3 regions of the Agromyces sp. CCNWLW213 genome follow, and region 1 is predicted to be linked to each of the others. Evidence: predicted binding sites of a transcription regulator. Region 1 holds the regulator's gene; each other region holds the start of a gene.

Region 1 (9,994 bases):
CAGCTCGGGGTCGGCCGCCGCGAGCTCGACGACGTCGCGGTACTCGCCCCTGCGGGGCGTCACGATGACGTGCACGGGGGCCTGCGGCGCGATGTCGTGGAAGGCGATCACGCGATCGGTCTCGGCGACCATGCGCGCCGGGATCTCGCCGGCGGCGATGCGCTCGAAGATCGTGGGCTCACGCGTTGCGCTCATGTCCCCATCGTAGCGACGGATGCCTCACCACCGCCCGAGCGCGACCGACAGCACGGCGATGGCCGCCGGACCCGCCGTCGAGGTCCGGAGGACCGAGTCGCCGAGCCGCACGGGCTCCGCGCCGGACTCCACGAGCCGGGCGATCTCGGCGGGGTCCATGCCGCCCTCCGGGCCGACGACGAGCGCGACGTCGCGACCGTCGTCACGGATGTCGGAGAGCGGCGTCTCGGCGCCCGGAACGAGCAGCAGCATCCGCTCGCCCGCCAGCCTCGCCGCGAGCTCGCGCGTCGCGGCGACCGGCTCGACCTCGGGGATCCGCGAGCGGATCGACTGCTTCACGGCCTCGCGGACGATGGAGGCCCACCGCGCGCGGCCCTTCTCGGCCCTGGGCCCCTCCCAGCGCGAGACCGACCTGGTCGCCGCCCACGGCACGACGCGATCCACCCCGAGCTCGGTCGCGGCCTGCACCGCGAGCTCGTCGCGGTCGCCCTTCGCGAGGGCCTGGACGAGCGTCAGGCGCGGGGACGGCGCCGGCTCGTCGCGCACCTCGTCGACGACGAGCTCGAGTCGTCGCGCCTCGGTGGCGGTGACCTCGCCTCGGACGATCCTGCCGCGGCCGTCGCCGAGCGCGATGCGCTCGCCCACGCGCACTCGTGCGACGGCGACGGCGTGCCGCGCCTCGTCGCCGTCGAGCGCGACCGACGCGCCCGCGGCGACGCCGGCCAGGTCGAGCGACTCGTCGAGGTAGAGGCTGCTCACTGCGCCATCCGAATCGCCGTCAGCCGAGGAACCGGTCGCGCAGGCGCGCGAACAGCCCCTGCTGGAAGTGCCCGAGCTGCGGCGCCTGCGCCTTGCGGAGCTTGGCCAGCTGCTGCACGAGCTCGCGCTCCTTGTGGCTGAGCTTGGTCGGCGTCACGACGTGGACCGCGACCTTGAGGTCGCCGCGGCCGCCGCCGCGCAGGTGCGTGATGCCGCGGTCGCGGACCGTGAGGATCTCGCCGGACTGCACGCCGGGCTTCAGCTCGAGGTCGACGTCGCCGTCGAGGGCCTCGACCTTCGCGGCGGTGCCGAGGATCGCGTCGGTCATCTGCACCTCGAGCGTGCACAGGAGGTCGTCGCCGTTGCGGCTGAACACCTCGTGGTTGCGGACCTTGATCTCGAGGTAGAGGTCGCCGTTCGGTCCGCCGGCGGGCCCCGCCTCGCCGGAGCCCGGCATCTGCAGGCGGACACCCGTGTCGACGCCCGCGGGGACGTCGACGGGAACGGTGCGGCGGGCGCGGACGCGACCCTGGCCCTGGCAGGTGGCGCACGGCGTGGCGATGATCGTGCCGTAGCCGCGGCACGAACCGCACGGGCTCGAGGTCATGACGTTGCCGAGCAGCGAGCGGACCGCGCGCTGGATGTGGCCGCTGCCGCCGCAGATGTCGCAGGTGACCGGCGCGGTGCCCGGCTGGCAGCACGAACCGTGGCAGGTCTCGCAGGTGACGGCGGTGTCGACGTCGATGTCGCGGTGGGTGCCGAAGATGACGTCCTCGAGTCCGACTTCGAGGCGGATCAGGGCGTCCTGGCCGCGTTCGCGGCGGGATCGGGGACCGCGTGTGGACTGTCCCGCGCCGAAGAAGGTCTCGAAGATGTCGCCGAACCCGCCGAAGCCGGCGCCGTTGAACCCGCCCTGGCCCCCGCCGAGGTCGTACTGCTGGCGTTGCCTGGGGTCGGAGAGCACGTCGTACGCGTGGGTGACCTGCTTGAAGCGCTCGGATGCCTCGGTGCCGGGGTTGACGTCGGGGTGCAGCTCGCGGGCGAGCCGGCGGTAGGCCTTCTTGATCTCGTCGGGGGTGGCGTCGCGCGAGACGCCGAGGACCTCGTAATGGTCGGCCACGGAGGGCGTGTCCTTTCGGTTGCCGGTGACGGATGCCGCGCGGAGGCGGTCCGAACTGGATCAGCTCTCGCCGAGGGTCCGGGAGAGGTAGCGGGCGACGGCGCGCACGGCGGCCATGCTCTGGGAGTAGTCCATGCGAGTGGGACCGACCACGCCGAGTCGCGACACGTCGCGGCCGGGCACGGCGAACGAGCTCGAGACGACCGAGGTCTCGCCGAGCCCGTAGGGGGCGTTCTCGCGCCCGATGCGGACGGCGATCCCCTCGTCGGAGTGCATCTCGCCGAACAGGCGCAGGATCACGACCTGTTCCTCGATCGCCTCGATGACGCCGAGGATGTTGCCCGCGAAGTCCTGCTCGGTGCGGACGAGGTTCGCCGCGCCGGCCACGACCAGCCGGTCGCTCCGCGTGACCTTCGCCTGGTCGGCGAGCGTCGCGGCGAGCGTGCGGAGCACCTCGGCGTGGGCGCGGTCGGCCTGCGCGGTCTCCGCCGAGAGCGCGTCCGCGGCCTCCGCCATCGTGAGCCCCGCGGCCACCTCGTTGAGGCGGTCGCGCAGGCGGTGCAGGGTCTCCTCGTCGACCGGGTGATCGAGCTCCGCGAGTCGCTGCTCGACCTGGCCGGAGTCGGAGATGAGGATGCACAGCACCCGGGTCGGCGCGATCGAGACGAGCTCGACGTGGCGGACGCGGGCGCGGGCGAAGCTCGGGTACTGCACCACCGCGAGCTGCCGGGTGAGCTGGGCGACGAGGCGCACCGTGCGCGAGAGCAGCTCGTCGAGGTCGTTCGACTCGCCGAGGAACGTCTCGATCGCCTGCCGCTGCGCGGTCGTGAGCGGGCGGATGTCGGCGAGCTGGTCGACGAACACCCGATAGCCCTTGTCGGTGGGGATGCGGCCCGACGAGGTGTGCGGGGCCGCGATGAGCTCCTCTTCTTCGAGCAGGGCCATGTCATTGCGGATGGTGGCCGCCGAGACGCCGAAGTGGTGCCGGTCCACGATGGTCTTGGAACCGACCGGCTCGCGTGAGGCGACGTAGTCCTGCACGATCGCGCGGAGCACGGCGAGACTGCGCTCGGAGACCATGATCCTCGCTTCCCTCGACCGGCCGGAGACACCGCGCGCCTTAGCACTCGGTTCGGATGACTGCTAATCATATCGCGAGATCCGGGGATGGCACCGTTGCCGGGCCGGTCGCTCCGCAGTAGCGTGTGCATCGCCGTGAGCGTCGCGGACTCTCGCACGCGCCGCCGCCGCACACCCCCGTCAACCCGAAAGGCACCCCGCATGACCGACCCCAACACGCCCCCGCACGAGTCCTACCCCGCCCCGCAGCCGGCACCCGCCGCGCCGCTCTCGCACGAGCAGGACGTCCAGTGGGGCTCGTTCGCCCACCTCGGCGGAATCCTGGGCATCCTGCCCTCGCTGATCATCTGGCTCGTCTTCAAGGACCGGGGCTCGTTCACGAACACCGAGGGCAAGGAGGCGCTGAACTTCCAGATCACCCTCACGCTCGCCACGGTCGCGCTGTGGATCGTCGTCTCGGTGCTCACGGTCGTGACCTTCGGCCTGGGCGCGGTGCTGGGCTTCCTCTTCTACGTGCCGTGGATCCTCGGCGTGGTCTTCTCCATCCTCGCGTTCCTCCAGGCCAAGGAGGGTCGCCACTACCGCTACCCCTTCGCCCTGCGGCTCATCAAGTAGGCCCGCGCCCCACTTCGCGACGCGCCGGTCCGAGACCTCTCGACCGGCGCGTCGCCGTGTGCCAGCATGAAGAAACGCCTCGCGACACGGGCGTGCGACCGACCAAGGAGCCAGCATCATGTCCGACGCACCACCTCCCACTCCGCCCAACCCGCCGAGCACGCCGCCCCCCGGCGGCACGACGCCGCCGCCCCCGCCCAACCCGCCGAGCACGCCGCCCCCCGGCGGCACGACGCCGCCGCCCGCGGGCGGTGCCTCCTACGGCGCCGCATACGGGGCCGCGCAGGAGATGAGCCCGCCCGACCAGCGCCTCTGGGCGACGCTGATCCACATCGGCGGCATCCTGTTCGGATTCCTCGCCCCGCTCATCGGCTACCTGGTGCTCAAGGACCGCGGCGCGTTCGTCCGCGCGCACTCGGCCACCGCGCTGAACTTCCAGATCACGCTGCTCATCGCCTACGTCGTCGGATGGATCCTCGCGTTCGTCCTGATCGGCTTCCTGATCCTGTTCGCCGCCTGGGTCGCCGCGATCGTCTTCGGGATCATCGCCGCGCTCAAGGCGAACCAGGGGCAGCCGTACGTCTACCCCGTCGCCATCAAGTTCGTGAGCTAGGTCGCGAGGAGCGGCTCGCGCTCCTCGACCACCGTGTACAGCAGGCGTCGCACCACGGCGTCGGCCAGCAGACGCCCTCGCCGGGTGAGCGTGAGCCGCCCGGCGAGGGCGTTCTTCGCGTCCACGAGGCCGTCGGCGATGAGGCCGGCGACCTCGCTGCGCCCGGCCGTGCCGAGCGAGCCGATCTCGAGTCCGTCGCGGATGCGGGTTCCGAGCAGCACCCGCTCCGTCTCGCGCGCCGCTGCGTCGAGCGTCTCGCGCCCGACCGCGGGCGACACGCCCGCCGCGAGCCGTTCCGCGTACGCCGCCGGGTGCTTGGCGTTCCACCAGCGCACCCCGCCGACGTGGCTGTGCGCTCCCGGGCCGACGCCCCACCAGTCCTCGCCTCGCCAGTACCCGAGGTTGTGCCGGGATCGGTGCGCGGCATCCGTCGCCCAGTTCGACACCTCGTACCACTCGTACCCCGCCGCGGCGAACCGCTCGTCGGCGAGCTCGTACATGTCGGCCGTGAGGTCGTCATCGATCGCGGGCAGCTCGCCGCGGCGGAGCTGCCGGGCCAGCTTCGTGCCCTCCTCGACGATGAGCGCATAGGCGCTCACGTGGTCGGGTGCCTCCGCGAGCACCGCGTCGACGCTGGCGCGCCAGTCGTCGAGCGACTCCCCCGGCGTGCCGTAGATGAGGTCGAGGCTGACGTCGAGCCCGGCGTCGCGGGCCCACCGGACCACGTGCGGCACCCGACTCGGGTCGTGCGTGCGGTCGAGCGCCGCGAGCACGTGCGGGACGGCCGACTGCATGCCGAACGACACTCGCGTGAACCCGCCGGCGGCGAGGCGCTCGAGGTCGTCGGGACCCACCGAGTCGGGATTGGCCTCGGTGGTGACCTCGGCTCCGTCGGCGATGCCGAACTCGTCGCGGACCCCGGCGAGCATGCGCACGAGGTCGTCCGAGGGGAGCATCGTCGGCGTGCCCCCGCCGAAGAACACGGTCCGCGCCGGCCGGTCCGGGGCGCCGGATGCCGCGAGCGTGCGCGCGGCGAAGCGGAGCTCGTCGACGGCCTGGTCGGCGTACTGCGCCTGCGTCACGCCGCGAAGCTCGCCCGCGGTGTACGTGTTGAAGTCGCAGTAGCCGCACCGCACCCGGCAGAACGGCACGTGGACGTAGACGCCGAACGCCCGCGTCGCGGCATCCGTCAGCGCGTTCGCGGGAACCAGGCCGTCGGCGGGCGCCCGGTCGGCGAGGGGAAGCGGTCCGGCCACGTCAGGTGTACGCCGGGTGCAGTGCGCGCAGCTCGGCGCGCGTCAGCTCGCGCCGGCGTCGACGCACGAAGGGCGCGAGCAGGCGCTGGATGCCGCCCCTGGGCTCGAGCGCCGAGCGGATGGTGAGCCACACGCTGTCGTCGTCGCGGAGCTCGAGCACGAACGACTCCTCGCCGTGCTCGGGCGCGTCGCCGGTCGTGCCGTAGGCGAACCCGATGCGGCCCGGCTCGTCGACCACGTAGACGACGAGCATGGGGATCGTGCGCGTGCGGAGGCGTCCGCGCCGCTTGAGCGTGGCGGTCATGCCGGCGGAGACGAACGGCGTGCCGTCGGCGGCGAAGCGCTGCTCGGCGCGGGTGCCCGGCTGCTCGGCGAGCGGCGAGCCGTCGGTGTCGTAGGCGATCCCCGTGTACTGCGCGCCCGTGCCCGGCGCGACCTCGGTCACCTCGAACCCCGCACCCTTCTGGATGCCCCAGGTCATGAGCTCCTCGGCCGCACGGTCGAACCGCTCACGACCCGAGCCGAGCTTGACCGAGTCCTCGGCCGGGCGGAACCCGGCGGGCGGGTACCGCAGCAGGTCGGGATCGAGCGTGGCGCCGATCGCGCCGTAGGTCACCGACTGGTCGGTGAACGTGCTGCGTCGAGTCATCCGTCGATTCTACGAAACCGCGCCTGAGCGCTACTTCTTCGCGTCCTTCTTCTCGGTCTCGCCCGAGAGCGCGGCGATGAACGCCTCTTGAGGGACCTCGACGCGGCCGACCATCTTCATGCGCTTCTTGCCCTCCTTCTGCTTCTCGAGGAGCTTGCGCTTGCGGGTGATGTCACCGCCGTAGCACTTGGCGAGGACGTCCTTGCGGATGGCGCGGATCGACTCGCGCGCGATGATGCGCGCGCCGATCGCCGCCTGGATCGGCACCTCGAACTGCTGCCGCGGGATGAGCTCGCGGAGGCGCCCGGTCATGAGCACCCCGTACGCGTACGCCTTGTCGCGGTGGACGATCGCGCTGAACGCGTCGACCTGCTCGCCCTGCAGGAGGATGTCGACCTTCACGAGGTCGGCGGCCTGGTCGCCCGCGGGCTCGTAGTCGAGCGACGCGTAGCCTGCGGTCTTCGACTTGAGGTTGTCGAAGAAGTCGAACACGATCTCGCCGAGCGGCATGTTGTACCGGATCTCGACGCGGTCCTCGCCGAGGTACTCCATGCCGAGCAGCGTGCCGCGGCGGGACTGGCAGAGCTCCATGATGGTGCCCACGTAGTCCTTCGGCGCGAGGATCGCGGCCTTCACGATGGGCTCGCGCACCTCGGCGATCTTGCCGCCGGTCGGGAACTCGCTCGGGTTGGTCACCGTGACGGTCTTCCTGTCTTCGGTCGTGACCTCGTAGACCACGGATGGCGCGGTCGCGATGATGTCGAGGTCGAACTCCCGGCGCAGCCGCTCGGTCACGATCTCGAGGTGCAGCAGGCCGAGGAACCCGCAGCGGAAGCCGAAGCCGAGCGCGACCGACGTCTCGGGCTCGTAGACGAGCGCGGCATCCGACAGCTTGAGCTTGTCGAGCGCCTCGCGCAGCTCGGGATAGTCGCTGCCGTCGATCGGGTACAGGCCCGAGAACACCATGGGCAGTGGCTCCGTGTAGCCGGCGAGCGCCTCGGCGGCCGGCTTCGAGGCGGTCGTCACGGTGTCGCCCACCTTCGACTGGCGCACGTCCTTCACGCCCGTGATGAGGTAGCCGACCTCGCCGACGCCGAGGCCCTTCGTGGGCGTGGGCTCGGGCGCGCTCACGCCGATCTCGAGGATCTCGTGCGTGGCCTTGGTCGACATCATCTGGATGCGCTCGCGCGGGTTCAGCTTGCCGTCGACCATGCGGACGTAGGTCACGACGCCGCGGTAGCTGTCGTACACGGAATCGAAGATCATCGCGCGCGCCGGGGCATCCGCGTCGCCCACCGGGGCGGGGATGCGCTCGACGACCCGGTCGAGCAGGTCCTCCACGCCCATGCCGGTCTTGCCCGAGACCCGGAGCACGTCGTCGGGCGATCCGCCGATGAGGTCGGCGAGCTCGCGCGCGTACTTCTCGGGCTCGGCGGCCGGCAGGTCGATCTTGTTCAGCACCGGGATGATCTCGAGGTCGTTCTCGAGCGCCAGGTAGAGGTTCGCGAGCGTCTGCGCCTCGATGCCCTGCGCGGCGTCGACCAGCAGGATCGCGCCCTCGCACGCGGCGAGCGACCGCGACACCTCGTAGCTGAAGTCGACGTGCCCTGGGGTGTCGATCATGTTGAGCGCGTAGGACGTGCCGCCCACCTGCCAGGGCATGCGCACGGCCTGGCTCTTGATCGTGATGCCGCGCTCGCGCTCGATGTCCATGCGGTCGAGGTACTGCGCGCGCATGTCGCGGTCGGCGACGACGCCCGTGATGCCGAGCATTCGGTCGGCGAGCGTCGACTTGCCGTGGTCGATGTGCGCGATGATGCAGAAGTTGCGGATCAGCGCGGGATCGGTGGCGGCGGGCACCGGGGGGTCAGCGGCTCTCGGAGACATCCCGACGATTCTCCCATGCGGGCGATCCCACTTTCGACGGATGCCGGTGCGGGGGCCGCGGACTACGCTGAATCGCACCATGACCGTGCTCGATGCCCCACTCGTCGGACGGGTGCAGCCGTCGGCGCTCCGTCCCGTCTTCACGTCGCTCCGCGTCGGCCTGCACGTGCTCGTCGTGGGCCTCACCCTCTTCGTCGTCGCCCGCGCGGTGATCACCGGTGGCGAGCAGCGGGTGTCGATCACCATCCTCTCGATCGCCTTCATCGGCACCTACGCGGTCGGCGTCGTCACCGCCCGCCAGGTGATCACGCCGTGGATGCGCGCGGGGTGGCTCGTGATGCTGCTCGGCCTCTGGCTCGGGCTCGCGGCCCTCACTGCGGATGCCGCGTTCCTGGCGTTCCCGCTGTTCTTCCTCGAGCTCCACGTCCTGCCGGCGCGGTACGCGGTGCCGCTCGTCGCAGTGACGTTCCTGCTGAGCGTCTGGAGCACGACGTCCCACCTCGGATTCGAGGTGGGCAGCATCCTCGGGCCCTTCATCTCCGCGGGCGTCGCGGTGATCATCGGCCTCGGGTACCGGGCCATGGCCGTCGAGTCGCGCGAGCGCCAGTCGCTGATCCTGGACCTGCTCGCCACACGCGAGGAGCTGGCGGCCGCGAGCCGCGAAGCCGGCACGCTCGCCGAGCGCGAGCGCATCGCGCGCGAGATCCACGACACCGTCGCGCAGGGGCTCTCCTCGATCCAGATGCTCCTGCACGCCGCCGAGCGCGACATCCCCGACGAGGCCGTGCGCGACAAGCTGCGGCTCGCCCGCGAGACCGCGGCCGACAACCTGCACGAGACACGCCGCTTCATCCGCGAGCTCACCCCGCCCGCCCTCGACGAGCGGACGCTGCCCGCGGCGCTGCGGCGGCTCGCGGAGGCGACCAACGAGCAGGCCGCCCAGTCCGGGTCGCGGACCCGGATCTCGTTCTCGCTGAGTGGGGACCCGGTCCCCCTGCCCATGTCGATCGAGGCCACCCTGCTGCGGATCGCGCAGGGCTCGCTGTCGAATGTCGTCAAGCACTCGGATGCCGCGCGCGCCGAGCTCACGCTGAGCTACCTCGGCGACGAGGTCGCGATCGACGTCGTCGACAACGGCGTCGGATTCGACCCGGCCGTGCTCGAGTCCGAAGCCGACGCGGGCGTGTCGTTCGGGCTGCGGGCCATCCGCCAGCGTGCCGAGGCGCTCGGCGGAACGGCCGACGTCGAGTCGACCCCGGGCGGCGGCACGGCCCTCTCGGTGCGCATCCCGGCGGTGGCCGCATGATCCGGCTCGTGCTGAGCGACGACCATCCCGTCGTGCGCGCGGGCATGCGCGCGCTGCTCGAGGCCGAACCCGACCTCGCGGTGGTCGGCGAGGCGTCGACCGCCGAGGAGGCCGTGTCGCTCGCGACCACCCCCGGCGTCGACCTCGTGCTCATGGACCTGCAGTTCCCGGGTCGACTCCAGGGCGTCGATGCGACCCGGCGGATCCGATCGACCCCCGGGACGCCGCGCGTGCTGGTGCTCACCAACTACGACACCGACGCCGACATCCTGGGCGCGATCGAGGCGGGGGCGAGCGGCTACCTGCTGAAGGACGCACCGCCCGGCGAGCTCGTCGCCGCCATCCGTGCCGCCGCCGCCGGCGAGTCGGCGCTCGCGCCCGCGGTCGCGTCCCGTCTGGACGCGTCGCAGCGCAGCGCCGACCAACGGCTCACCGTCCGCGAGGCCGAAGTGCTCGCGCTCGTCGCGGCGGGCAGCACCAATCGCGAGATCGGCCAGTCGCTCTTCCTCAGCGA
Region 2 (9,994 bases), on a different contig from region 1:
ATCGACGCCTACCTCGGCGCCCATCACGACACGGATCTCGGCGCGACCGACACCGGTCACGTCGAGGCGCTGAAGGAGCTCATCGATGACGAACAGTGAACCCACCGCGAGCCCGGTCCTCGAGCCCACGGGCGAGATGGTCGTCGAGGTGCGGGACGTCACGGCCGGCTACCTGCCGGGCGTCAACATCCTCAACAGCTGCTCGCTGACCGCCCGCCAGGGCGAGCTCATCGGCATCATCGGTCCGAACGGCGCGGGCAAGTCGACGCTGCTCAAGTCGATCTTCGGCCTCGTGAAGGTCCGCGAGGGCGGCATCTTCCTGCAGGGCGAGGAGATCACGAACCTCAAGGCGAACAAGCTCGTCGCCAAGGGAGTCGGGTTCGTGCCGCAGACGAACAACGTCTTCCCGTCGTTGTCGATCCAGGAGAACCTCGAGATGGGCGTCTTCCAGAAGCCCAAGGACCTCAAGCACCGGCTCGAGTTCGTGACCGAGATCTTCCCCGACCTGAAGAAGCGACTCGGCCAGCGCGCCGGTTCGCTCTCGGGCGGTGAGCGCCAGATGGTCGCGATGTCGCGCGCGCTCATGATGGGCCCGCACGTGCTGCTGCTCGACGAGCCCAGCGCGGGCCTCTCGCCGGTGCGACAGGACGAGGCGTTCCTGCGGGTCAAGGAGATCAACCGCGCGGGCGTGACGACCATCATGGTCGAGCAGAACGCGCGCCGCTGCCTGCAGATCTGCGATCGAGGGTACGTCCTCGACCAGGGCCGAGACGCCTACACGGGCACCGGTCGCGACCTGCTCAACGACCCGAAGGTGATCGGGCTGTACCTGGGCACGCTCGGCGCCGAGGAGTAAGCCGGCGGTCGATCGACGCCGAAGGGGCGGGCGGAATGCTGCGGCATCCCCCGCCCCTTTCGCATGCCCGGCGCGGGGGCGCGGGCGTGGCCGTCGCCGGCCGGGCTCGGCCGCCCGGCCCGTTCGGCGCGGCCCTGGCGGCGCGCGGGGCAGCGCCGAGGAGCCGTGCCGGTACCGACGGGGCGGCGCTGTGACCTCCGCTCGCGAGCGCGCGCGCCCGCAACGGCCCCGTGCGCCCTGCAGGCGGGTGGCGGGGCGCCACGGCCTCACGCGACCGCGTACGGCCCGCGTGGACGGCGTCGGCCCACGTTGCCGAGCCCGTCCCGGGTCTGCGCCGCGCCGGGCTGGCCACGGGTGCTCAGTCGACAGGCGCCCTCGGAACTCGGCTCGGTCCGTGGTCCACGTCCGCGTCGTCGCCCGTCGAGCTGCGGGGTGCCCCCGTCTGCACCGGCGGCCCGTCGCCACGACACGCCCCTCCGCGGCCGCACGATGACTCGCCGAGGTCCCGGGGCACGCGAAAGGGCCCCGGCCGAAGCCGGGGCCCTTCCTGTGCGAGTGGATCAGCCGTCGCCGATGCGCTCGTACGTGTTGTCGTCGAGGTACTGGAAGATGCCGATGGTCGCCTCGGTCGGGTCGCCGTTCTCGTCGAACGTGATCGGGCCGGACGGGCCGTCGTAGTCGATCTGGTTGCCCTCGGCGAGCGCCTCGGCGCCGGCGGCGAAGGTGTCGACCTTCTCGCCGTCGCCCGAACCGCCGGAGACCTGCTGCAGGTACGCCGCGATGTCGGTGCCCTCGACGCTGTTGGCCGCGTAGGCCGCGAGCGCGATGAGCGTCACCGCGTCGTAGGACTCAGCCGCGTAGCTGTAGTCCTGCAGCTCGGGGTCGACCTCGAGCAGGCGGTCGGTGAAGTCACCGAGCGTGCCCACGTCGAGACCCGGCAGCGTGCCCTTCGAGCCGGCGACGAGGCCGGGCGCGAAGTCGGCGCTGTAGTCGGCCAGGTTGCCGTCGACGAAGTACAGCTTGTCGCCGGGGTAGCCGCTGCCGACGAGCGCCGGCGTGATGACCTTGGCCTGGTCGAACGTGATCAGCGCGATCGCGTCGGGGTTGGCCGCCGTGACCTCGGAGATCTGCGCGTCGAAGCTCGAGTCGCCCTCGTTGAAGAGCGCCTCGGCGACGACCTCGCCGCCCGCGGCCTCGAAGGCGTCGCGCGTGAACTGCGCGAGGCCGGTGCCGTACGCGTCGTTCAGCACGATCATGCCGAGGGTCGCGTTGCCGTCCTCGGCGATCAGGTTGCCGAGCACCTCGCCCTGCAGGACGTCGGACGGGGCCGTGCGCCAGTACAGGTTGTTGTCGTCGTAGTTCGTGAAGTCGGCCGACGTGTTGGCCGGCGAGAACTGCACGACGCCCGCGGCGACGATCTGGTCGATGACGGTCTTCGAGACACCCGACGACGCGGCGCCGATGATCGCCGACACGTCCTGCGAGAGGAGGTCGGTGACCGAGACGGTCGCGGTGTCGGTCGTGGTGTCGCCGGAGTCGCGGTAGACGACCTCGACCTGGAGGCCGAGGTCGGCCTCGTTGATGTCCTGTGCGGCGAGTGCCACACCGGCCTCCTCGGGCGGGCCGAGGAACGCGAGCGCACCGGACTGCGGCAGGATGGTGCCGACCTTGAGGGTGAGGTCGCGCTCGCCCGCCTCGATCTCCTGGGCGTCACCGCTCGCGGCCGGCGCCTCGGACTCCTCGGGCTCGGCTTCGCCGCCCGTGCTGCACGCGGTGAGGAGGAGGGCGCTGACGCCGGCGATGGCGATGCCCGTCCACGCTGCGCGACCCGAGCGCGAGGCCCGTGCCTTCGCGAATACGCTCATGTTGCTCCTTGGGACTGAAGGATTGGGACACAATTCCGGCGTCTGGCGACACCGATGGTTTTGACAGTATTGCCCGCCACATGTGGAAACAAGGACATCGCATCACAACCCGGTAACACCCGGCGGATCGTTATGTCGGCGACACCGCGAGGGGGCTGCACGCACGAAACCGGCGTGGACCGGCCTCTTCGCGCACGGTTCCGGCATCGCCGTGGAGGGCCGGAAGCGCCCTCCGAACCCCCCGATCGGGGGTGCCTCAGACCGGCTCGATCGCCGCCGCCCGCCGCGCCCGCGCCCCGCGGAGGAGGTCGAACGTGAGGACGGCGAGCGCGACCCAGACGAGGCCGAACCCGATCCAGCGCTCGAGCGGCATCGGTTCCTGCAGCACGACCACGCCCACGAGGAACTGGATGAACGGCGCGAAGTACTGGATGAAGCCCATGTAGGTCAGCGGGAGACGCCGGGAGGCCGCGGCGAAGAGCAGCAGCGGGATCGCCGTCACCGCACCCGCTGCCGCCAGCAGCACCGTGTGCCAGGCGCCGAGCGAGCCCATGGTCAGGGCGCCGTTCATGGCGACGACCACGAGCAGCACGGCCGCGAAGGGCGCCAGCCACGCGGTCTCGAGCGTCAGCCCGGACACCGCGTCGACGCGGTGCCCCACGCGCTTCTTGATGAGCCCGTAGAAGCCGAAGCTGAAGGCGAGGACGAGGGCGATCCACGGCGGCTGCCCGTAGCCCACGGCGAGCACGACGACCGCGACGATCGAGATGCCGACCGCGGTCCACTGCGTGGCGTTGAGCCGCTCGCGCAGCACGATCACGCCGAGGAAGACCGTGACGATGGGGTTGATGAAGTACCCGAGCGCGGCTTCGACCACCTGTCCGTTGAGCGTCGCGAAGACGTAGGTGAGCCAGTTGACGAAGATCAGGACGCCCGCGGCCCCCATCGTGAGCACGACGCGACGGTCGCGCAGCAGCTCGCGGAATGCGCGCCAGGAGCGTGTCACCGCGATGAGCAGGGCGCAGAAGACGAGCGAGAGGAGGATGCGCCACGCGACGATCTCGACGGGCCCGGTGGGGGCCAGCGCGATGAAGTAGATGGGGAGGAACCCCCACAGCCCGTACGCCGCGACCGCGTAGAGCAGGCCGCTGCGGCTCACGCCCTGCGACGAGGTGGCGGCGGCGACGGTGGGTGCGGTGCTCACCGGTCAAGCCTACGCTCGGCCTCCGACGCGGACGCGGGTGCGCGACTGCCGGACTTCGTCGAGATCCCGCCGACAGGGCCCGGCAGCCGGCCGCCGCCGCTCGCCGAGTGCACCGCTCCGCCGGACGACGACGCGGCCCGGATGCCGTGTGGCATCCGGGCCGCGGAGGTGGTCGGACCGACTAGCGGACGACGACCGCGAGCACGTCGCGCGCCGAGAGGACGAGGAACTCGTCGCCGCCGAACTTCACCTCGGTGCCGCCGTACTTGGAGTAGATCACCTTGTCGCCGACGGCCACGTCGAGCGGGACCCGGTTGCCGTTGTCGTCGATGCGGCCCGGGCCCACGGCCACGACCTCGCCCTCCTGGGGCTTCTCCTTGGCGGTGTCGGGGATGACCAGACCCGACGCGGTGGTCTGCTCGGCCTCGACCTGCTTGATGACGATGCGATCCTCGAGCGGCTTGATGGAAACCGACACGGTTGACCTCTTTCTTGACGAAGACTGGGGTTAGCAGCCTCTGAATGAGAGTGCTAACAGGAGTCTAGGGCGGTTCTGGCACTCGTGCAACGTGAGTGCCAGCGGATGCCGCGGTGCTAGCGTGTCGGCGTGGACCGCGCCGAGCTCGTCGAACTGCTCTCGCCCGAAGGGCTCGACCTGCTCGACTCCCTGCCCGCCTGGACCCGCAGGTCCGACGTGGTGAAGTCCGTCGCCGACCTCCGGCGCCGAGGGCACTCCCCCGGCCTCGTGGCGGCCGTCCTGACCCAGTCGCGGCTCCGGGCCAGGGCGCGCGCGAAGTTCGGCGAGTTCGCCGACCGCATGCTCTTCACCGACGCCGGCCTCGAGCAGGCGACGCGGCTCCGCGTCGCCGCACTCCACGCCGGCCGGTACGCGCGCGCGGGCCTCCGCCACGTCGCGGACCTCGGTTGCGGCATCGGAGGAGACGCCCTCGCGTTCGCCGCGATCGACCTCGAGGTCACGGCGGCCGACGCCGACGAGGTGACGGCCGCGATCGCGGCATTCAACCTGACGCCGTTCCCTCGCGTGAACGTGCTGCACTCCGCCGCCGAGGAGGTCCCCCTCGGGGGTATCGACGCCGCGTGGCTCGACCCGGCGCGGCGCACGACGGCCGGCGGCACGACGAAGCGACTGGCGGATGCCGCCGACTACTCCCCCTCGCTCGACTTCGCCTTCGGGCTGGCCGAGCGGATGCCGGTCGGCGTGAAGCTCGGCCCGGGCACCGATCGCGACCTGGTGCCGGTCGGCGCCGAGGCGCAGTGGGTCTCGGTCGACGGCGACGTCGTCGAGCTCGTCGTCTGGACCGGCTCCCTGGCGAGGCCGGGTGTGGGCCGTGCGGCGCTGGTCATCCGCGGCGACGCCGCCCACGAGCTGATCGCGCCGGCCGACAGCGAGGACGCGCCGGTGGGTCCGCTGGGCGATTACCTGTACGAGCCCGACGGCGCCGTCATCCGGGCCCGGCTCATCGGCGATCTCGCGCGGGCGAACGGCGGATGGATGCTGAGCGAGGGCATCGCCTACATCACGGCCGATCGCGCGTTCGAGAGCCCGTTCGCGCGCGGGTTCCGCGTGGTCGAGCGGCTTCCCGCCGACGAGCGCCACCTCCGCCAGGCCCTCCACACCCGGGGCGTCGGCACGCTCGAGATCAAGAAGCGCGGCGTCGACGTCGACCCGGCGGCACTCCGCACGCGGCTGAAGCTGAAGGGCGATACGTCGGCCACGGTCGTGCTGACGCGCGAGGAGGGCCGGCACGTCGCACTCCTCGTCGAGCGCCTGTGAGGCGACGCGGCGCCGCTGCGGGCTCGCTGCGACCGGCTCAGCGCGGGAGGGCGCCGAAGACGATCGCGTAGTAGCCGATCCAGACCCCCGAGAAGACGAGTCCGGTGATGCCGGTGCCGATGCCGACGAAAGCGGGCACGCGCGCGTGCTCCTCGCGACGCAGGCCCAGTACGCCGAACACGATCGCGGCGATGGAGAGCGGCAGCATCCACCCGACGAACAGGGACGCGACGGCGCCCACGACGCCGAGCGCGGCGGAGAGTCGGCTCCAGAACCGGCGCTGCTCCTCCTCCTCGTCCTCGAACTCCGGCTGGGGGGCGGGGCGGCCGAGCGCGAGGAGCTGGCCCGTGGGCAGGCCGTGCAGTTCGCCGGTGTCGTACGGGACGTCGAACTCGCGCTGCGGCGCGGGCTCCGACGTGTCGATGCCCCGCAGGCCCTCGCGCGCCGGCGATCCGGGCGGAGGGCCCGGTGGAACCGGCGCCCGGTCCGGCATCCGCTCGTCGCTCACCCCGACCGCCCTCAGTAGGTGTACGTGCTCTCGCTCACCGCGAACAGCGCCGCCCAGGCGACGATCGAGATGATGCCGATCGCGATTCCCACGAACCCGAGGACGATGCCGGTCAGCCACATGCCCTTCGCGGACGGCTCCTTGCGACGGCCGATGAAGCCCAGCACGACGGCCGCGGCCGGCACGATGAGCTGCAGGATGCCGCCGACGAAGGGGATGATCACGATGCCGGAGCCGATGATGCCGATGATGCCGGCGATCAGCGAGATGATGCTGAACACCGCGGTGGGCTTGGCCTGCGCCGGCTGGTAGGGCGTCGCTCCGTAGGCGGCGCTCTCGCCATACGCCGCCGCGCCGTAGGCGCCGGGGCCGGCGCCGTAGGCGGAACCGGGCTCGGACGCCGCGCCCGCTCCGCCCGCGCCGGCGCCGTAGGCCTGGGGCATGCCGTCGTAGGACGCGGCCGCCGCAGGCGACGACACGCCCCCGGTGTCGAACGGCGAGCCGCCGCCGTACGCCGGCGGCGCGGGCGGTGCCGGAGGCGCGGGGGGTGCCGGAGGCACCGGCGCCGAGGGCGGCGCCGGGGCCTCGAGCGGCTCGGCCGGACCGGACGGCTCGATCGGCTCCACGGGGATCGCGGGCGTCTCGGGCCCGGTCGGCACGGTCGGCTCATCGGGCACCGAGGGTCCGATCGGTTCGCTCGGCTCGGCAGGCACGGTGGGCTCGACCGGCTCGGCCGGGACCGACGGTTCGGAGGGCGTGAGCGGCTCTGCCGGCTCGTCGGGCTGCCTGGGATCGCTCATGTCGAGCCCCTTTCGTGCGTGCGGAGGGTGCGGTCGTCGGATCAGTAGTTCAGGGAGCCGTCCAGCGAGCCGCTGTTGACGGCGGCGCTGAAGATCGCGATCCACACGATCGCGAGGATGATGCCCACCACGAGGCCGACGTAGCCGATGATGAGGCCCGCGATCGCGAGGCCGCGGCCCTGCTCGCCGGTCTTCTTGATCTGGCTGAGCGCGATGTGGCCGGTGATGATGCCCACCAGCGAGATGAAGAACGACGACACGAGCGAGACGATCGCCAGCACGTTGGTCTTCTGCGACGCCGGCGCACCGTACGCCGGCGTGCCCGATCCGTACGCCGGGGCGGTGCCGTACGAGGGCGCCGCGGGCGGCGGGGGCGGCGGGACGTCGGAGCGGTTGGGGTCGTTGGGGTCGGTCATTCGGGACTCCTCATGTGGTTGCTGGACCCGGCCATGCTGGCAGCGCCGCCGGGTGATGTCAACGACCGGCGACGCGGGTCGGCGCCGCTCGTTCCGAGGGCGCATCGGCCACCCTAGCGCCCGGGTCCGACGTGCCGCACCGGGGAGGCCTGCCCATGGGCGTCAGCCCTGGATGACGGTGACGGGCAGCGTGGAGTCGGCCCCGAAGTCGAGCCCGGACGGGGCGTGCCCCGCCATGATCAGCCGGGCGCCCAGCGCGGCGATCATGGCGCCGTTGTCGGTGCAGAGCGACAGGGGCGGGACGCGCAGCGCGACGCCCGCGGCATCCGCTCGCTGCTCGGCGACCTCACGGAGCCGGCGGTTGGCGACCACGCCACCGCCGAGGAGCAGCCTGGGCACGCCGAGGTCGGTGCACGCGGCGATCGCCTTGGTCACGAGCACGTCGACCACCGCCTCGCGGAAGCTCGCGGCGACGTCGGCGAGCGGCACGGGCTCGCCCGCGGCCTCGCGCTGCTCCACCCATCGTGCGACCGCGGTCTTGAGCCCGGAGAACGAGAAGTCGTAGCGGTGGCGTTCGAGGTCCTTCGGCCGCGTGAGGCCGCGCGGGAACCGGATCGCGTCGGGGTCGCCGCCGACCGCGGCCCGGTCGATCTCGGGTCCGCCGGGATAGGGCAGTCCGAGCAGCCGCGCGACCTTGTCGAACGCCTCGCCCGCGGCGTCGTCGATGGTCTCGCCCAGCAGCTCCACGTCGGAGTCGAGGTCGCGCACCAGCAGGAGCGACGTGTGCCCGCCCGAGACGAGCAGCGCCACGCTGGGGGCCTGCAGCGGCCGGTCGCCGATGAGGTCGGCGCCGACGTGCCCGACGAGGTGGTTCACGGCGTAGACGGGCTTCTCGAGCGAGAGCGCCAGGGCCTTCGCGGCGCCGACGCCCACCATCAGGGCCCCGGCGAGTCCCGGTCCGTTCGTGACGGCGACCGCGTCGAGGTCGGCCAGCTCGACGGAGGCCTCGTCGAGGGCCGCGCGGATCGTCGGGCCGAGCGCCTCCAGGTGCGCACGCGCGGCGACCTCGGGCACGACGCCGCCGTAGCGCGCGTGCTCGTCCATCGAGGAGGCGATCGCGTTGGCCAGCAGCTCGGTGCCGCGGACGATGCCGACGCCGGTCTCGTCGCACGAGGTCTCGATGCCGAGCACGAGGGGGGCGTCGCGGTTCACGGGGCGTCTCCTGCGGGTGGTGGTCCGGCGATCCGTCCGGTTTCCGATCGCGGCGCGGGGGCGACGTCGGATGCCGCGGGGCGCGCGACCGCCGGCGGCACGTCGAGCCGCATGACGACCGCGTCGACCCCGTCGGGCTGGTAGTAGCCGCGCCGCACGCCGACCTCGGCGAAGCCGAGGGATCCGTAGAGCGAGCGGGCGACCGGGTTGTCGGCGCGGACCTCGAGGAACAGCTCGGCGACGCCGCGCCGTCGCGCCTCGTCGATGAGCGCGTGCATGAGCGCGCGGCCGAGTCCGGCGCCGCGCCGGTCGGGGGCCACGGCGATCGTCTGGATGTCGCCCTGCCCGGCTCCGCGCGGGGCGAGGAGCCCGGCGTAGGCGACGACCTCCTCGGGCCGTTCGTCGTCGACGGCGACGAGGTAGTGGGTGTGCTCCCCGGCGAGCTCGGACCGCATCGCCGGCTCGGGCCAGGCGTCGGAGGCGAACGTCGCGCGCTCGAGCGCCATGATGGCGTCGAGGTGCTCGAGTCGAGCGTGGCGGAGCAGGAGGCTCATCCGAGCACCCGCTTGGGTCCGGCCGACGGGGTCACGTCGGGCGCGCGGAGGTAGAGCGGCTCGTCGGCGGCGAGCGGCAGCCGTCCGGCGGCCCCGGCGCGTTCGGCGAGCAGCCCGAGCGCTCCGGCCGGGACGGCGTCGGCGTCGAGGCGCGTGCCGCTCGGCTGCGGGACGGCGTCGCGCGGCTCGAGCCGCGGACTGCCGAGGCGCACGGGGAGACCGTCGCCGTCGAGGCCGTCGTAGTCGCTCACGGCGGACTCGCGTCGTCGCGCGTCGGTGACGACCTGCAGCCGACCCGAGCCGCCCGCCGCGTACCAGGCCGCGGCGATCGCGTCGTGGCTCACCACGGGCACGAACGGACGCCCGGCGCCGAGCGCGAACGCGTGCGCGGCGGCGATGCCGACGCGCAGCCCGGTGAACGGGCCGGGACCCATGCCGGCCGCGACGGCGGAGAGGTCGGCGGGCCGCACGCCCGCCCCCGCGAGCGCGTCGCGAATGAACCCGCCCACGACCTCGGCATGGCGCATCGTGTCGGACGTGCCGGCCTCGGCGAGGATGCCGCCCTCGTGGTCGACCACGGCGACGCTCGTGCCCGTGGAGGTGTCGATGGCGAGGAGCATGGCCTCCAGCCTAGTTCGCGGCCTCGGCGCCGCGGCCGGGGGCGGGATCGAGCCGGGCGGCGGAGGCGTAGGGCGTGGCGGCCCAGCGAGGGCCGTGGCCGATGAGCTCCACGACGCGCGGTTCGTCGGCCTCGAGGTCGCTGCCGGCATCCGCGCCGGGATCG
Region 3 (9,994 bases), on a different contig from region 1:
ACAGCCAGACCGGAACGCATTGGAGCCTCACGTCATGAAGGGCAGCAGCGGAAAGCCTCGCGCGGGAGCCGTGCGCAAGAAGGGCAAGGGCCAGAAGGTCGGGACCGGCGGGCACAGCCGCAAGGCCCTCGAGGGCAAGGGGCCGACGCCCAAGGCCGAGGACCGGCCGTACCACAAGGCGCACAAGCGCAAGGCGGCGGCCGAACGGGCCGCGGCGAAGTCGGGCGGCCGCGCACCCCAGCGCGCCGGCGCCCCGCGCGGTGCGTCGGGCGCGGCCCGCCGCTCGAAGTCGGGCGACGAGTCCGAGATCGTGACCGGGCGCAACGCCGTCGTGGAGGCGCTGCGCACGCGCATCCCCGCGACGACGCTCTACATCGCGGCCCGCATCGAGATGGACGACCGCGTGAAGGAGGCCGTGAAGGTCGCGACCAACCGCGGCATCCCGATCCTCGAGGTCATGCGGCCCGAGCTCGACCGGCTCGCCGGCGAGGGCGGCGTGCACCAGGGCCTGGCGCTGAAGGTGCCGCCCTACGAGTACGCGCACCCCATCGACCTGCTCGACGAGGTGCTCGCCGACGACGAGACGCCGCTGCTCGTCGCGCTCGACGGGATCACCGACCCGCGGAACCTCGGCGCGATCATCCGCTCCACGGCCGCGTTCGGCGGGCAGGGCGTGATCGTGCCGCAGCGCCGCTCGGTCGGCGTGACCGCGGCGGCGTGGAAGACGTCGGCCGGGGCGGCCGCGCGCGTGCCGGTCGCGATGGCGCCGAACCTGACGCAGACGCTCAAGGCGCTCAAGGAGCGCGGGGTGTTCGTGCTCGGACTGGACGGCGACGGCGACGTCTCGCTGCCCGGCCTCGATTTCGCCGACCGGCCCATCGTGGTCGTCGTCGGCTCCGAGGGCAAGGGCCTCTCGCGGTTGGTCACCGAGACGTGCGACGCGATCGTGTCGATCCCCATCTCGGCGGCGACCGAGTCGCTGAACGCGGGCATCGCGGCCTCCGTCACGCTCTACGAGATCGCGAAGCTGCGCGCCCGGTCGGCGGAATAGGACGCGCGGCGCGCCAGGCCGGTGGGGGTGCCGAGGCCACGCGGCACCGGCGTCCGGTCGAGTCGATCCACCTCGCGTCCTCCTCGACCACCGGACGCAGCGAGAGCCGATCAGACCTTCAGGCGCCAGTCGTCCTCGTCGTCGGCGTCGTGCACCGGGAGCTCGGCCGTGTCGGGACCGACCACGGGCAGCGCCGTCGTGATCGCCTCGGTCGGCGGGCCGATCACCGTGGCCTCGTCGCGGCGATGCCGCAGCACGTCGTTGATGTAGGCGGTGAGCGCCTCGGCCAGCGGGATGTCGTGGCCCTGCTGCTGCGCCATGTACCAGCGGTGCTCGAGCAGCTCGTGGAAGACCTCGGCGGGCTCGAGCTTGCCCCGCAGCTCCTGCGGGACCGCGCGGACGACGGGCTCGAACACGCGCATCTGCCACTCGTGCGCGACCATCTCCTCGTCCTGGTCCTGCTTGTTGTACGCCGCCCGGTACGAGTCCAGGTCGTTGAGCAGCCGGCGCGCCTGGTTCTCGCCGGCGTCGAGCCCGGTGAGGCGCAGGAGGCGTCGCTGGTGGTGGCCGGCGTCGACGACCTTCGGCTGGATGCGCAGCGTCGTGCCCGTCTCGTCGGTGCGGATCGCGAGCTCCTCGATGTCGAATCCGAGCTCGTTCAGGCGGTTCACACGTTCGTTGATGCGCCACCGCTCGGCGAGCCCGAAGGACTCGGAGCCCGTGAGCTCGGTCCACAGGCTGCGGTAGGCGTCGACGATGCCGTTCGAGATGTTGACCGGGTCGAGCTCGTCGGCGACGCGCCCGCCCGCCTCGAGGTCGAGCAGCTCGCCGGCGATGTTCACGCGGGCGATCTCGAGGTCGTTCTCGCGCTGCCCGTTCGAGAGGCCCCCCTCGTAGAGCTTGCCGGTCTCGGCATCGACGAGGTAGGCGGCGAATGCGCCCGCGTCGCGGCGGAAGAGCGTGTTCGACAACGACACGTCGCCCCAGAAGAAGCCGACGATGTGCAGCCGGACGAGCAGCACCGCGAGCGCATCCACGAGGCGCGTCGCGGTGTCGGGTCGGAGCGTCTGGGAGAACAGCGCGCGATAGGGGAGGGAGAATCGCAGGTGCCGCGTGACGAGCACCGGCGCGAGCTCGTCGCCGTCGGCATCCGTGCGGCCGGTGATCACCGCGACGGGATCGACGCAGGGGATCTCGAGGCGCTGCAGGGTTCGCAGCATCTCGTATTCGCCCTTCGCCATCTCGGCCGTGGTCTCCTTGATCGCGACGACGTGGCCGCTGAGGTGCGCGAAGCGCACGAGGTGACGCGAGATCCCCTTGGGCAGCGCCGCGATGTTCTCGCTCGGCCACGCCTCGAGCGGGAGGTCCCACGGGAGGTCGAGGAGCGCGGGGTCGGTCATCGCCGACGTGATCGAGAGTGTGCCGCTCATCAGGGCCAAGCGTACCCGGGAACGACGATGCCGGCCGGGCCGAGGCCCGACCGGCATCGCGGTCGCGTGGTGCGGTGCGTCAGCTGGCGACCGGCGCCTGGAGCAGGCGGGCGCCCGACTCGGCGTCGAACACGTGCACGTGCTTCGGCGTGGGCATCAGGTAGACGGTGTCGCCCGCGTACGGGTGCACGCGGCCGTCGACGCGCGCCACGATGTCGGTCCGCTTGCCCTCGATGGTCGAGTGGCCGTAGAGGTACCCGTCGGCGCCGAGCTCCTCGACGAGGTCGACGACGACCTCGAGGCCTTCGCCCTGGACGTTCGAGACGACGATGTCCTCGGGGCGGACGCCGATCGTCACGACCGGGCCCGAGGCCGACGCGAGCGCGTCGCGCTCGACGTCGACGGTCGCGGTGCCGAACTTCACGCCGCCGTCGACCACGTCGGCGTGGAACAGGTTCATCGCCGGCGAGCCGATGAAGCCCGCGACGAAGACGTTGTTCGGCCGCTCGTACAGCTCGCGCGGGGTGCCCACCTGCTGGAGGACGCCGTCCTTCAGCACCGCGATGCGGTCGCCCATGGTGAGCGCCTCGGTCTGGTCGTGCGTCACGTAGACCGTGGTGACGCCGAGGCGACGCTGCAGCGACGCGATCTGCGTGCGCGTCTGCACGCGGAGCTTGGCGTCGAGGTTCGACAGCGGCTCGTCCATGAGGAACACCTGCGGCTGGCGCACGATGGCGCGGCCCATGGCGACGCGCTGGCGCTGGCCGCCGGAGAGAGCCTTGGGCTTGCGGCTGAGGTACGGCTCGAGGTCGAGCAGCTTCGCGGCCTCGAGCACGCGAGCGGCGCGCTCCTCCTTGCCGATGCCCGCGATCTTGAGCGCGAAGCCCATGTTCTCGGCGACGGTCATGTGGGGGTACAGCGCGTAGTTCTGGAAGACCATGGCGATGTCGCGGTCCTTGGGCGGCACGTCGGTGACATTGCGGTCGCCGATGAAGATGTTGCCCTCGTTGACCTCTTCGAGGCCAGCGAGCATGCGCAGCGAGGTGGACTTGCCGCAGCCCGAGGGACCGACCAGGACGAGGAATTCCCCGTCGGCGATCTCGAGGTCGAGCTGGTCGACGGCGGGACGGGTGCCACCGGGATACAGGCGGGTGGCCTTGTCGAACGTGACTGACGCCATGGTTCTGTGCTCCTTCACCGGCAGGTACGTGCCGGACGATCCGTAGTGAATGGAAACGCCGACCTCGGTGTCGACGCTCCCTCAGTATGGCATGCGGGCCTGCGATCGCCGCATCCGCGACGATCCGTCCACCGCGCGCGGATGCCGGCGCCGGCCCGCGCACGGGCGCCGTTTGGGCGATTCACAGTGTGCGCTCCTACACTCTTCGATGCGTGCGCCTGCATACGCGCGCGCCCACACAGCGACCCGGAGTTGACCATCGATGAGCACTGGCGGATCCATCCAGCCGCGCCCCAGCCGCAACGAGCGACGCGAGGCGGCCCGTGAGAAGGCGCGCCTGCTGCGCGAGGAGCAGCGCAAGAAGGAGCGCCAGAAGAAGTTCCTGATCCAGGGCGGCGTCATCGTGGTGGTGCTCGCCATCGCCGCACTCATCGGCACCATGATCTTCAACAGCGTGCGCCCCGACGGCCCCGGCCCGCAGAACATGGCCAGCGACGGCATCCTCCTGGTCGGCGGCGAGGACGGGATCGAGCCGGTCACCACCGCGGCGATCCCCGCGAACGGCGAGCCCACCCCCACCGAGCCCGACGACAGCGGCACGGTCGCGAACATCGTCGTCTACGTCGACTACCTGTGCCCGTACTGCGGCCAGTTCGAGCAGACGAACTCCGAGTCGATGCGCACGATGGTCGAGGAGGGCGCGGCGACGCTCGAGGTGCACCCCATCGCGATCCTCACGAACAAGTCCGCGGGCACGCAGTACTCGCTGCGTGCGGCGAACGCCGCCGCGTGCGTGGCCGAGGAGTCGCCCGAGGCGTTCTTCGACTTCAACGCGCTGATGTTCGAGAACCAGCCCGAGGAGCTGACCGCCGGCCTGTCGAACGGCGAGATCAAGGAGCTCGCCGCCGAGGCGGGCGCCTCGTCGTCGGTCGACGAGTGCATCGACGAGACCCGCTTCAAGAGCTGGGTCGAGGATGCCACGAACCGGGCGCTGACCCAGCCCATCCCCAACTCCGAGCTCGAGTCGGTGAAGGGCACGCCGACCGTGCTCGTCAACGGCAAGCAGTACGTCGGCTCGCTCGAGGACCCGGCCGAGTTCCGTGCGTTCGTGCTGCAGGCGGCGGGCGAGAGCTACTCCGAGTCCAACGGCACCCCGACGCCGACCCCCACCCCGACGCCCGCCGGCTGACGCCGTCCGAGCTCCGGACGACGGCCCGGTCCCCGCGCGGACCGGGCCGTCGTCGTCCACGGGCGACCGCATCGGTAGGATGTGGGGGAGTCTCGCCGGCTTGGCGCAATTGGTAGCGCACCGCTCTTGTAAAGCGGTGGTTACGGGTTCGAGTCCCGTAGCCGGCTCCATGTCGATCACACCCGACCCGTCGTCGCCGCCCGCCGCGGCCGACGCCGCGGCACCCCGGCCGCATCACTCGCCGCCGCATGCGCACGCCGCCGACTCGCGCGTGCCGATGTGGGTGGCGATCGGGCTCACCGTGGTCGCGGGCGGACTGGTCGCCCTGCAGTCCCGCGTGAACGGCCAGCTCGCGCGAGCACTCGACGACTACTCCGTCGCCGCCGTCATCTCGTTCGGCTCGGGCCTCGCGCTCCTGCTCGTGCTCGCGGCGGCCTGGCCGGTCGGTCGCCGGGGCCTCGGTCGGATGGTCGCGGCCATCCGCGGGGGCGCGATCCCGTGGTGGATGCTGCTCGGCGGCGTCGCCGGCGCGTGGTTCGTGGCCACCCAGGGCATCGCGGTCGGCGTGCTGGGCGTCGCCCTCTTCACGATCGGCATCGTCGCCGGTCAGACGCTCGGCGGCGTGGTCTTCGACGTGATCGGCATCGGACCGGGCGGGCGGCGGCCGCTCTCGATCGCGCGCGTCGCCGGCGCGGTCATCGCGCTCGCCGCGGTGGGCTGGGCCGTCTCGGCGCAGGTCTCGGCCTCGGTTCCGCTGTGGATCATGCTGCTGCCGTTCTCGGCCGGCATCGGCGCGTCGTGGCAGCAGGCCATGAACGGCCGCGTGCGCACGGCGTCCGCGAGCGCCCTCGCGGCGACCGTCGCGAACTTCGCCGTGGGGTCGGCGGTGCTCGTCGTCGTCATGCTCGTGCACGCGGCATCCGTCGGCTGGCCCGATCGAATGCCCGACGACTGGTGGCTGTACACGGGCGGCGCGATCGGGTGCGTCTTCATCGCCGCGCAGGCGGTGCTCGTGCGGCGCGTCGGCGTCCTGCTGCTCGCGCTCGGGCTCGTCGCCGGCCAGCTCAGCGCCGCCCTGGCGCTCGACCTGCTGCTTCCCGCGACGGGACGCGAGGTGGGTCTCGCGACGGTCGGCGGCACCGTGCTCGCGCTGGTCGCGGTGACTCTGGCGAGCATCCGGTGGGGGCGGGCCAAGCACGTCGCGCCCGCGGAGTCCGGTCCGGCGACCGGCTCCGCCCCGGCGGTCAGCCCATCGAGCTGAGCCGCCCGGCCGGGTCGGGGCCGTCGCGGCGCTCGGGTCGCGCCCGGTCGGGGCGGCCGCCGACGTAGAGCCAGCCCAGCAGGTGCTCGCCCAGTGCGAGCCCGTGAGCCTCGGCGACGAGCGGATGCCGCGTGAGCGGGCCCGTCCGCCACATCACGCCCCACCCCGCCTCATCGAGGAGCAGCGACAGCAGGTGGCCCACGCCCGCCGCCGCCGCGTCCTGCTCCCACTCGGGCACCTTCGGATGCGGCCGCGTCGACGCGACGAGCGCGAGGAGCAGCGGCGCCCTCAGCGGCTTCGCCGCGAGCTTCGCCGCCGCAGCGCCCTCGGCGCCGGCGGCGGCGGCCAGGGCGCGGCCCACGCGCTCGCGTGCCTCGCCGCGCACGGCGATCACGCGCCACGGGACGAGCGAGGCGTGGTCGGCGACCCGCCCGGCGGCCGCGAGCAGCTCGAGCAGCTCGGCGTCGCCGGGTGCGGCATCCGTCACCTCGGGCCACGAGCGGCGGGCGAGCGCCGCCTCGCGAACGGAGGCCACGCTCAGGACTCGGGCGTGAAGTCGAGCGCGATCGAGTTCATGCAGTAGCGGTCGCCGGTGGGGGTCCCGAAGCCGTCGGGGAAGACGTGCCCGAGGTGCGAGCCGCATCGCGCGCAGCGGACCTCGGTGCGGACCATCCCGAGCGAGGAGTCCTCGAGCAGTTCGACGGCCTCCGGCCGCACGGACTCGTAGAAGCTCGGCCAGCCGCATCCGGAGTCGAACTTCGTGCCGCTCTTGAACAGCTCGGCCCCGCACGCGCCGCACGCGTAGACCCCCGCGCGCTCCTCGTCGAGCAGCTCACCGGTCCACGCGCGCTCGGTCGCGGCCCCGCGGAGCACCGCGTAGCGCTCGGCGCCGAGTTCCTCGCGCCACTCCTCCTCGGACTTCTCCACCTGGTACGGCATTCGCTCTCCTCGTCGTGTGCGGTCGTCCCATCGTCGCAGTTCCCGCGACATGCGGTGCAACGCATGACGCCGGGGACGTGTTCCGTCGCGTCGTTCCGGGTGGCGTGCGGCGGACGCGCGCCATCCGCTCTCTAGGATGTCGTCAGACGAGCGGACGACCGCCGGAGGGACCGAGGAGGAGGTGCGATGGACGCCGAAGGCACCGCCGATCCGGATCCGTCCGCCCCGCGCCGCTCCGCGGAGGGGCTCGACGAGCGACGACGGCGCATCCTGGCGTTCGAAGCGCGCGCGTGGCGCGACGCCGCCCGCAAGGCCGACGCGATCCGCGACGAGCTCGACCTGTCGCCGGCCCGCTACTACCGGCTGCTCGCCGAGCTCGTCGACGACCCGGCGGCACTGCGGCACGACCCGATGCTCGTGAAGCGGCTGCAGCGGCAGCGCGAAGCGCGGGCCGCGGCGCGCGCCGAGCGTGCCATCCCCACCGGCGCCGCGCTCGAGACGGGCCGCACACGATCCCGGCAGGACCCATGACGCAGAAGTTCCCCCGAGACCGGTTCGACTCGATCCCGCACGGCATCGAACGCGTGGGCGCGCACCGTGCGCCGGCGCGCCGGGGCGCGCGATGGGTCGCGTTCGGCTGGGCCGCCCTCGCGACGGTCGTGCTCGCCGGCATCGGCATCGCCGCGGTGAGCATCTACAACGACCGCCTCGACTTCGGCGGAGGGGAGCCGGTGCCCACGCAGACGCCGGTGGCGACGGCGCCGCCCACCCTCGCGCCCGACATCCCGGTCGCAGTGCTGAACGGCACGGGCACGTCGGGCCTCGCGGCGAGCGTCGGCGAGACGCTCACCGCGGGTGGCGTGACGGTCGGCATCACCTCGAACGCCGACACCTCCGACATCGAGACCACGACGGTCTACTACGCGACGCCCGAGCTCGAGGGCGCCGCACGCGGCATCCTGCAGCTGCTCCCGGTCGGCGACGTCCGGCTCTCGGAGGAGTTCGCCGCAACGGGCATGCAGCTCGTCGTGGTGCTCGGCGAGGACTACGTCGCCCAGTCCGGCGGCTGACGGTGATCGAATCGTTGCCAATCTGCGATCATTCGCGGCTGCGGAACCCTTGTGCCGGGCGCGCGCCCTGTGACTATCTGGATTCGGCCGCTCGATCTCGTGTGGAGCACCCGGCGCCGGGCCTCCGGCGTCATGTCGGCACGTCGACGGCCCGGTACAGGCGAAGGCACGTGCTGACTCGGAATCTCGGCAACATGGGAGCAACGCATGGCGAACGGAACCGTGAAGTGGTTCAACGCTGAAAAGGGTTACGGATTCATCACCGTCGACGGGGGCGGCCAGGACGTCTTCGTCCATTACTCCGCGATCGACATGGCGGGGTACAAGGTGCTCGAGGAGGGGCAGCAGGTGACCTTCGAGGTCGGCAGCGGCTCCAAGGGCCCGCAGGCCGAGGCCGTCCGCCCCGCCTGAATCCGCACCCGTCGAAGCGCCGCCGGCCCGCCCGGCGGCGCTTCCGCGTTTCCCGGGCGGAAGCGGCATCCGCAGCTCGCTTGCACTCGGGGCGGGTGAGTGCCAGAATCGCTTTAGCACTCACTCCTTTTGAGTGCTAACCCCTTGGAATCTTTGAACGTCCGGAAGGGACGAGAGACACACATGGCAAAGATCATTGCTTTCGATGAGGAGGCCCGCCGCGGCCTCGAGCGCGGGCTCAACCAGCTCGCCGACGCGGTCAAGGTGACCCTCGGCCCGCGCGGCCGCAACGTCGTCCTCGAGAAGAAGTGGGGCGCTCCCACCATCACCAACGACGGCGTGTCGATCGCCAAGGAGATCGAGCTCGACGACCCGTACGAGAAGATCGGCGCCGAGCTGGTCAAGGAGGTCGCGAAGAAGACCGACGACGTCGCCGGTGACGGCACCACCACGTCGGTCGTGCTCGCCCAGGCGCTCGTGCGCGAGGGCCTCCGCAACGTCGCCGCCGGCGCCGACCCCATCTCGCTGAAGCGCGGCATCGAGAAGGCCGTCGCGGCCGTCTCCGAGGAGCTCCTCGCGACCGCCAAGGAGATCGAGACCAAGGACGAGATCGCCGCGACCGCGTCCATCTCGGCCGCCGACCCGCAGATCGGCGAGATCATCGCCGAGGCCATCGACAAGGTCGGCAAGGAGGGCGTCGTCACCGTCGAGGAGTCGAACACCTTCGGCACCGAGCTCGAGCTCACCGAGGGCATGCGCTTCGACAAGGGCTACCTGTCGGCGTACTTCGTGACCGACCCGGAGCGCCAGGAGGCGGTGTTCGAGGACCCGTACATCCTCATCGCCAACCAGAAGATCTCGAACATCAAGGACCTGCTCCCGATCGTCGACAAGGTGATCCAGTCGGGCAAGCAGCTCCTGATCATCGCCGAGGACGTCGACGGCGAGGCCCTGGCCACGCTCGTCGTGAACAAGATCCGCGGCATCTTCAAGTCGGTCGCCGTCAAGGCGCCGGGCTTCGGCGACCGCCGCAAGGCCCAGCTCCAGGACATCGCGATCCTCACGGGCGGCCAGGTCATCTCCGAGGAGGTCGGCCTCAAGCTCGAGAACGCCACCCTCGACCTGCTCGGCCAGGCCCGCAAGGTCGTCATCACCAAGGACGAGACCACCATCGTCGAGGGCGCGGGCGACCCCGACCAGATCGCGGGCCGCGTCGCCCAGATCCGCTCGGAGATCGACAACACCGACTCGGACTACGACCGCGAGAAGCTCCAGGAGCGCCTCGCCAAGCTCGCCGGCGGCGTCGCCGTCATCAAGGCGGGTGCGGCCACCGAGGTCGAGCTCAAGGAGCGCAAGCACCGCATCGAGGACGCCGTCCGCAACGCGAAGGCCGCCGTCGAGGAGGGCATCGTCGCCGGTGGTGGCGTCGCGCTCATCCAGGCGGGCGCGAAGGCGTTCGAGAA

Evidence for each region. Region 1 encodes HrcA, which represses chaperone genes, less so after heat shock. Its sites were predicted from a motif close to TTNGCACTCGNNNNNNNCGAGTGCNAA; they were not measured.
Region 2: a site for HrcA is predicted at 4,479-4,505, ahead of groES (co-chaperone GroES). Genes of this name have one in related genera too.
Region 3: a site for HrcA is predicted at 8,645-8,671, ahead of groL (chaperonin GroEL). Genes of this name have one in related genera too.

What each region holds. Positions count from the first base shown of each region.
Region 1 covers NZ_JBBBDX010000001.1:114,109-124,102, reverse strand. The annotation lists gene WBQ80_RS00625 (HIT domain-containing protein) at 1-195, opposite strand, end outside; gene WBQ80_RS00620 (16S rRNA (uracil(1498)-N(3))-methyltransferase) at 220-954, opposite strand; gene dnaJ (molecular chaperone DnaJ) at 974-2,074, opposite strand; gene hrcA (heat-inducible transcriptional repressor HrcA) at 2,135-3,154, opposite strand; gene WBQ80_RS00605 (DUF4870 domain-containing protein) at 3,356-3,769, shown strand; gene WBQ80_RS00600 (DUF4870 domain-containing protein) at 3,888-4,382, shown strand; gene hemW (radical SAM family heme chaperone HemW) at 4,379-5,638, opposite strand; gene WBQ80_RS00590 (DUF1990 family protein) at 5,640-6,287, opposite strand; gene lepA (translation elongation factor 4) at 6,318-8,174, opposite strand; gene WBQ80_RS00580 (sensor histidine kinase) at 8,254-9,480, shown strand; gene WBQ80_RS00575 (response regulator transcription factor) at 9,477-9,994, shown strand, end outside.
Region 2 covers NZ_JBBBDX010000011.1:75,496-85,489, forward strand. The annotation lists gene WBQ80_RS16300 (ABC transporter ATP-binding protein) at 1-99, shown strand, start outside; gene WBQ80_RS16305 (ABC transporter ATP-binding protein) at 86-856, shown strand; gene WBQ80_RS16310 (ABC transporter substrate-binding protein) at 1,417-2,721, opposite strand; gene rarD (EamA family transporter RarD) at 2,978-3,925, opposite strand; gene groES (co-chaperone GroES) at 4,107-4,403, opposite strand; gene WBQ80_RS16325 (class I SAM-dependent methyltransferase) at 4,533-5,720, shown strand; gene WBQ80_RS16330 (hypothetical protein) at 5,758-6,228, opposite strand; gene WBQ80_RS16335 (DUF4190 domain-containing protein) at 6,240-7,028, opposite strand; gene WBQ80_RS16340 (DUF4190 domain-containing protein) at 7,070-7,444, opposite strand; gene tsaD (tRNA (adenosine(37)-N6)-threonylcarbamoyltransferase complex transferase subunit TsaD) at 7,607-8,656, opposite strand; gene rimI (ribosomal protein S18-alanine N-acetyltransferase) at 8,653-9,210, opposite strand; gene tsaB (tRNA (adenosine(37)-N6)-threonylcarbamoyltransferase complex dimerization subunit type 1 TsaB) at 9,207-9,830, opposite strand; gene tsaE (tRNA (adenosine(37)-N6)-threonylcarbamoyltransferase complex ATPase subunit type 1 TsaE) at 9,841-9,994, opposite strand, start outside.
Region 3 covers NZ_JBBBDX010000010.1:60,844-70,837, forward strand. The annotation lists gene cysS (cysteine--tRNA ligase) at 1-38, shown strand, start outside; gene rlmB (23S rRNA (guanosine(2251)-2'-O)-methyltransferase RlmB) at 35-1,051, shown strand; gene WBQ80_RS15690 (DUF4032 domain-containing protein) at 1,162-2,481, opposite strand; gene WBQ80_RS15695 (ABC transporter ATP-binding protein) at 2,561-3,661, opposite strand; gene WBQ80_RS15700 (DsbA family protein) at 3,924-4,850, shown strand; tRNA gene WBQ80_RS15705 (tRNA-Thr) at 4,945-5,020, shown strand; gene WBQ80_RS15710 (DMT family transporter) at 5,020-6,111, shown strand; gene WBQ80_RS15715 (nitroreductase family protein) at 6,095-6,646, opposite strand; gene msrB (peptide-methionine (R)-S-oxide reductase MsrB) at 6,649-7,050, opposite strand; gene WBQ80_RS15725 (DUF3263 domain-containing protein) at 7,237-7,581, shown strand; gene WBQ80_RS15730 (LytR C-terminal domain-containing protein) at 7,578-8,120, shown strand; gene WBQ80_RS15735 (cold-shock protein) at 8,328-8,531, shown strand; gene groL (chaperonin GroEL) at 8,715-9,994, shown strand, end outside.